DNA from 3 places in the Streptomyces sp. NPDC001606 genome. Region 3 is predicted to be linked to each of the others. Evidence: riboswitches for the same ligand, from Rfam matches in the RefSeq annotation. Region 3 holds a riboswitch; each other region holds the start of a gene.
The links. Region 3 has a riboswitch for cyclic di-AMP ahead of ACWCV9_RS21070 (C40 family peptidase). Riboswitches for the same ligand answer to the same signal wherever they lie in the genome.

Region 1: it holds a riboswitch for cyclic di-AMP, as region 3 does, so the genes downstream of both, ACWCV9_RS36710 (M23 family metallopeptidase) here and ACWCV9_RS21070 (C40 family peptidase) in region 3, are expected to answer to the same signal.
Region 2: it holds a riboswitch for cyclic di-AMP, as region 3 does, so the genes downstream of both, ACWCV9_RS24620 (M23 family metallopeptidase) here and ACWCV9_RS21070 (C40 family peptidase) in region 3, are expected to answer to the same signal.

What each region holds. Positions count from the first base shown of each region.
Region 1 is NZ_JBSFHC010000036.1:3,576-5,829, forward strand. It holds gene ACWCV9_RS36705 (PP2C family protein-serine/threonine phosphatase) at 1-636, shown strand, start outside; cyclic di-AMP (ydaO/yuaA leader) riboswitch at 895-1,070, shown strand; gene ACWCV9_RS36710 (M23 family metallopeptidase) at 1,080-2,111, shown strand; gene ACWCV9_RS36715 (aldo/keto reductase) at 2,185-2,254, shown strand, end outside.
Region 2 is NZ_JBSFHC010000014.1:115,306-117,559, reverse strand. It holds gene ACWCV9_RS24625 (M16 family metallopeptidase) at 1-536, shown strand, start outside; cyclic di-AMP (ydaO/yuaA leader) riboswitch at 797-960, shown strand; gene ACWCV9_RS24620 (M23 family metallopeptidase) at 973-1,716, shown strand; gene ACWCV9_RS24615 (GntR family transcriptional regulator) at 1,914-2,254, shown strand, end outside.
Region 3 is NZ_JBSFHC010000011.1:120,956-123,209, reverse strand. It holds gene ACWCV9_RS21070 (C40 family peptidase) at 29-1,378, opposite strand; cyclic di-AMP (ydaO/yuaA leader) riboswitch at 1,386-1,558, opposite strand; gene pcrA (DNA helicase PcrA) at 1,822-2,254, shown strand, end outside.

The DNA.
Region 1 (2,254 bases), on a different contig from region 3:
GCGTCCATCGGCGGCGACCTGTACGCGGTGCAGGACAGCCCGTACGGCGTCCGGCTGATCGTCGGGGATGTGCGGGGCAAGGGGCTGGGTGCCGTCGCTGCGGTCGCCGTGGTGATCGGCGCGTTCCGGGAGGCGGCCGAGCAGGAGGCCACGCTGGAGGAGGTGGCGCAGCGGCTGGAGCGGGCGCTGGCCCGTGAGGGCGCCCGGCGGGACGGTATCGACGCCTTCGAGGGGTTCACCACCGCCGTACTGGCCGAACTTCCGCACGGCGAGGGGCTCGTCCGGGTCGTCAACCGCGGCCATCCGCCGCCGCTGCTGCTGTACGCCGACGGCGCGGTGCGCACACTGGCCGGGCCCGAGCCCGCGCTGCCGCTCGGCATGGGCGATCTCGGGCAGTGGCCGGACCGGGTGCTGGAGGCGGCCTTTCCGGGCGGGGCCACCCTGCTGCTCTACACCGACGGGCTGTCCGAGGCCCGGGACGCCCACGGCCGGTTCTACGACCCCGAGCGGCGGCTCGCCGGCCGTACCTTCGCCGGTCCGGGCGCGCTGCTCGGGCGGCTCGCGGACGAGGTGCGCAGGCACTCCGGGGGCGGGATGGCGGATGACATGGCGCTGCTCGCCGTACGGCACCCCTGAGGGTCTCCCCGCAGGGGGCCTCACGGTGAGTGACCGGGCGACTCCGTGCGCATAACATCTGAGTCACCATCAAAAACGCTGTGACTCCTGAACGGTGGCCGAGCTGCCGTCAACTCGCCCGGTTTGCAGGTCTTGTGACCCTTAAGTGCCGGCATAAAAGGTTAACGATCAAGCTGGACGGGCTTGGAAAGTAACCGCAAGGTCTATTAACGTTCGATAACGCAGCGCGGTCGTCCCAGCCGTCACAAGAGGCGGCTCCGTGCGCACGCGCCGAATCCCGTAAGGGAACCGGGGAACCACCACCTTGGGGTGAATCACGCGGACACCGTCGTGGACTTGCTGAGCGGACTCGGCCCACGATCGGTTTACGCGCGTAGGAGACCTTCCTGCTCCGAACCCGTCAGCTAACCCGGTAGGCGGAGGAAGGAAAGGAGCGCGCCCGCGTGGCGTCCAACCGGCCTGCCCCAGAAGCCCCGTTCATACCCGCTCAGCGCGAGACGGACACCTTCGGATACGGCTCCCCCGCCGCCGAGGACGGCCCCTGGGAGGAGTGGAACCCCACTGCGGAGTCCGTCGCTCCGGTCCGCGGCCGGCACCGCGTCGCCAAGCAGCGCGGCGGCTTCGCGCGCAGCTCCACCGTCCTCGGTGTCGGTGTGATGGCCGCCGTCGGCGCGGGCGGCATGGCCAGCGCCAACCCCGGCAAGGTGCCGGTCTCCGTCTCCATGCCGGACCTGGACTCCGTCGAGCACCTCTTCGGCGGCGACTCCGCCGACGCCCCCAAGGACGCCACCGGCACGCTCGGCAACGTCGGTGTGGCCTCGGCCGAGGCCGGGCAGAGCGGTGGCGCGGGCGAGGCCCTGCGCAACCGGATCATGGCCCAGGCCGAGCAGCAGAAGGGGCAGGCCGACAGCAAGGCCACCATCGCCGCGCTCGCCGCCTCCGAGAAGCAGACCGCCGCCGCGGCCGCCAAGGCCGAGCAGGCCGCCGCCGCCAAGGCCGCCGCCGCCAAGCAGAAGGCGGAGGCCGACGCCAAGAAGGAGGCCGAGGCCAAGCGCCTGGCCGAGCTGGCCAAGCAGTACTCGCTGCCGGTCGTGTCCTACACGATCACCGGCACCTTCGGGCAGCCCGGCTCCATGTGGTCCTCCGGCTACCACACCGGCCTGGACTTCGCCGCCCCCACCGGCACCCTCATCAAGTCGGTGCACGCCGGCAAGGTCACCGAGGCGGGCTGGGCCGGTGCCTACGGCTACCGCACGGTCATCACCCTCGACGACGGCACCCAGCTCTGGTACTGCCACCAGTCCTCGATCAACGTCTCGGTCGGCCAGCAGGTGAACACCGGCGACGTCATCGGCCGCGTCGGCGCGACCGGCAACGTCACCGGCCCGCACCTGCACCTGGAGGTCCACCCGGACGGCCAGCCCACCGCCATCGACCCCATGGCCTGGCTGCGCGACAAGGGCCTCAACCCCTGACAGGCCCGGCTTTCCGGGTGAACACGGCGCCGGCGGAGGAATGAGCTTCCTCCCGCCGGCGTTGGTATTGATCATGACTTCACTGCGCACACTCGGCTCTTCCGACCTCGAGGTCTTCCCGCTCGCCCTCGGCGGCAACGTCT
Region 2 (2,254 bases), on a different contig from region 3:
TGCTCGGCACCTACTGCCTGGGCGGCACCCTCACCTCCCGCCTGGACCGCGTCCTGCGTGAGGAGAAGGGCTACACCTACGGCGTGCGCGCCTTCGGACAGGTCCTCAGGTCGGCTCCGGACGGCACGGGCGTGTCGATGCTCGCGATCAGCGGCTCGGTGGACACCCCGAACACCGGCCCGGCCCTGGACGACCTGTGGAAGGTGCTGCGCACCCTCGCGGCGGAGGGCCTGACCGACGCCGAGCGGGACGTCGCCGTGCAGAACCTGGTCGGCGTGGCGCCGCTGAAGTACGAGACGGCGGCGGCCGTCGCGAGCACCCTGGCCGACCAGGTCGAGCAGCACCTGCCCGACGACTTCCAGGCCACGCTGTACCAGCAGCTGGCCGCGACGGGCACGGTGGAGGCCACGGCGGCCGTCGTGAACGCCTTCCCGGTGGACCGCCTGGTGACCGTGCTCGTCGGTGACGCCGCGCAGATCAAGGCGCCGGTCGAGGCGCTCGGCATCGGTGAAGTCACCGTGGTGGCGGCCGACTAGCCGAACGCCGCGCGGCGGCCGGCCATGGCCCGGCGGCAGTGCACGGGCGTGGGGCCCTGACGACCTACGGGCCGTCAGGGCCCCACGGCATTCCCGGCTGTTGCACCGTGTTCCCCAGATGCCCGGTTTGGGACGGAGGTTGCCCGTCTGCCCTGTGGGATGCACTACAAAAGCGGTGATCCGTTTGGGGTTTGACTTCGCCGCCCCTTAGCGTCGTCCGGGCTGTTCGTCGGTAGACAGTGCGCCGCGCCCGCGGCACCGGACAGCCATCGCCGAGTCCCCGTACGGCGCGAGCCAGGGGAGCCGGGGACCCACAGCAGTCCCTGGGGTGAATCGGACGCCCGCGCGTGAGCGAGGGGGTCCGTAGGAGACCTTCCTGCTCCGAACCCGTCAGCTAACCCGGTAGGCGAGAGGGAAGGAAAGGAACAGCCACTTCATGGCGTTCATGTGCGCCACCGGGAAGCACCGCAAGCCCGGCCGGGTCAAGCGCACCACCGCTCAGGCGGCCGGTGTCGCGGCCCTCACCACCACCGGGGTCATCGGCACCCTCGCGGCCTCCCCGGCGCTCGCCACGGAGAACTCCGTCGAGCAGACCGGCCTCACCCCGGTCCTCACCGTCAGCGACGACGTCGCCCGGCACATCGACGCGCAGGCGGCCGCCCAGAAGGAGGCCGCGCAGCAGCAGGCGGTCGAGCGGGCGGCGGCGCAGAAGGCCCAGCAGGAGCGCGTGGCCGCGGCCCGTGCCGCCCGCGCGGCCGAGCGCGCGCGGCTGAACGCCTTCGTCGCGCCGATAGCGCACTCCTACGTCTCCACGGGCTACAAGGCCAGCAGCTCCCTGTGGTCCTCCGGCTCGCACACCGGCATCGACTTCCACGCGGCGACCGGCACGCCCGTGCTCGCGGTCGGCTCCGGCACCGTCGTCTCCACCGGCTGGGGCGGCGCGTACGGCAACCAGATCGTGATCCGGATGGCCGACGGCATGTACACCCAGTACGGGCATCTGTCGTCCATCGGCGTCACGGTCGGTCAGAAGGTCACCCCGGGCCAGCACATCGGGCTGTCCGGCGCGACCGGCAACGTCACCGGACCGCACCTGCACTTCGAGGCCCGTACGACCCCGGAGTACGGCTCCGACATCGACCCCGTCGCCTACCTCCGCTCGCACGGTGTGAGCGTCTGACCCGGCCTCGCCCGGCATCGGCGGCCCCGGCCCATCGGCCGGGGCTTTCGCCGTTTTTCGCAGTGTCCGCCTGATCCGCTGTCCAAAAAATATCCCTGGATTCCGGCTCGCCGTCGGAAATTCCGGCTCATTGCAATAGAGTCACGGAACACACGTCCATCGTCGACGTTTCACGGGGATTAAGGCGGAGGTCGGTCATGCGTATTCCGGCGCACTCGGTGTGCACGGCCATCCGGGACGACATCGTCGCGGGTGTCTACGAGCGCGGCGGCCGCCTCACCGAGGAAGTCCTGGCCCGCCGTTACGGCGTTTCCCGCGTCCCGGTCCGCGAGGCGCTGCGCACCCTGGAGGCCGAGGGCTTCGTGGTGACCCGCCGGCACGCGGGCGCGTGCGTGGCCGAGCCGACCGAGCAGGAGGCCGCCGACCTGCTGGAGATGCGGATGCTGCTGGAGCCGCTCGGGGCGGCGCGGGCCGCGCAGCGGCGCACCGAGGCCCATCTGAAGGTGCTGCGCGGCCTCGTCCGGCTGGGCCAGGAGCG
Region 3 (2,254 bases):
CCGGGCGGCACGCCCCGGTCGTCACCGGTCAGCCCGGACGCACCACGCTGTGGACGAGTGACTCGCCCCAGCGGTACACGGAGTCCTCACGGATGTACGCGCCCGGCTCGGGGGAGTGGATCATCATGCCGTTGCCCGTGCAGAGGCCGACATGGCTGCTGTCGTCGTAGAAGAAGACCAGGTCGCCGGGGCGGGCGTCGGCGAGCGGCACGGGCGTGCCGGCGGCCGCCTGGTCCCGGGCGGAGCGCGGAAGGGTGACGCCGGCGGCCTTCCAGGCGGCCTGGGTGAGGCCGGAGGCGTCGTAGGAGCCGGGGCCGCTGGCGCCGGACACGTATGGCCTGCCGATCTGGGCGCGGGCGAAGGCGACCGCCAGCTCGGCCCGGGTGACCTGGGCGCCGTACGCCGGACCGGCACCCTCTGCCCGCTTCCGCCCGGCGAGCGCGGCCGAGCGGGCGTCCGCCTCGGCGGTCAGCCGGGACAGCAGCTCGCGCGCGGTGGCGAGCTTGCGCTGGACGGCGGCCTTGGCGGTCTTCACGTCGTACGGGGCGGCGGCAGCCGATGTCGCCGCGCCCAGGTCGGCGGTAGCCGGTATCGGCGCACCCAGGTCGGCGGCAGCCGATGTCGCCGCGCCCAGGTCGGCCGTCATGCGCGTGCCAGGGCGCTCGCCCCGCGGGCCCGCATCGGTGATCTCGCCGCCCGCGTCCCGGCCGCGCGCGTTCCCGCCGGTGGTGGCCCTGGTCCGCTCCGCCGCGTCCTTCACGCGCGAGGCCAGCCGGTTCATCACCCGGCTCGGCGCGAAGTGGTCCTGCGGGAACTCCGCGAGCAGCGAAGCGGCCACGTCCGGCGCCGTGGCGAACGGCACCAGGCCCGCGCGGGCCCGGGCGTGCCGTCCCGCGGGCCGGGCGCCCCCCGCGCGCGGGTCGTCCTGGCCCGGGTCGCCCCGGCGCGCTTCCGCCGTGTGCGCCGGCTGCCGCGCGGCCGACGCCTCCGCGGAAGCGGAATAGACCCCCTGCCGGCCGGCTCCCGGCTCCTCGAAGCGCGTGCCCTGCCGGGCGGCTCCCGGCTGCTCCGGGCCCGCCCCCTGCCGGGCGGCCTCCGCCGCCTCCGCGCGGGCTCGCTGGCGGGCTGCCGCCGACTCCTGCGAGCGTGCGCGCTGCCGGGCCGCCGGTTCCGCCTCCGCGGCCGAGTCGGCGCGGCGGTAGAACTCGTCGATCTTCTTCTCGATCTCCTCCAGGCTCGGCCTGCCGTCGGGGGCGGGGACGGCCTCGGCCGTGTGGGACAGGACGGCCACGGAGGTGAACGCGGCGGTGGCGAGGGCGGGGCCGCGCAGGCCCGGTCCATGGGTGCCGCCGGGCCACGGCTTGCGGTGCGACGCCAAAAGAGGCGACTCCTTCCAACGCGCCGCCTACCGGGTTAGCTGTCGGGTTCGGGCGGGTGCTTCGGAAGGGTTGCCCTACGGCGTCGTCCCGGGCGGGAGGTCGGCCGATTCACCCCAGGATCGGTGGGTCCCCGGCTCCGGGCACCGTGCGGGGCGCGCCGGATTCGGCGGAGGCCGCGCGGCCCGGCGAGGTTCGCCGGAGAGGGGTCGTGCGGCCTGACGGCAACCTAGCCAACTCGTGTGCGTCCTGTGAAGGTTGGTGCGAGGTATGTCCGATACATTTCCGTGACCTGAGGGGCACTTGTCTACGCGCGTGAGCAGGCGCTTCCGCAGCGTGAGCGGTCGACGGGCGCCACGCGGGCCGTGGTCGGCGGGGTCGCCGGCCGGCCGAGTTCCGGGGACGGCGACCGGTTGTCGGTGGGGCACCCTAGACTCGGAGAGCGATGAGCAGCCTCTTTGACGACAGCTTCCTGGCGGACCTCCAGCCCCCGCGTGGGCACGAGGAGGAGCCCCCGCCGCCGACCGAGGACGATCACGCTCCGGAGCCGCTTCCGGACGATCTGTTCGGCGGGAAGTTCGACGTGCCGCCGGACCGGGACTCCTACTACCGCGACGGCGCCCCGCGTCCCGCCATCGACTCGGCGGCCCTCCTGGAGGGGCTGAACGAGAACCAGCGCGCCGCGGTCGTGCACGCCGGCTCCCCGCTGCTCATCGTCGCCGGGGCCGGCTCCGGCAAGACCCGCGTGCTCACCCACCGCATCGCGCACCTGCTCGGCGAGCGGCATGTCCACCCCGGCCAGATCCTCGCGATCACCTTCACCAACAAGGCCGCGGGCGAGATGAAGGAGCGCGTGGAGCAGCTCGTCGGCCCGCGCG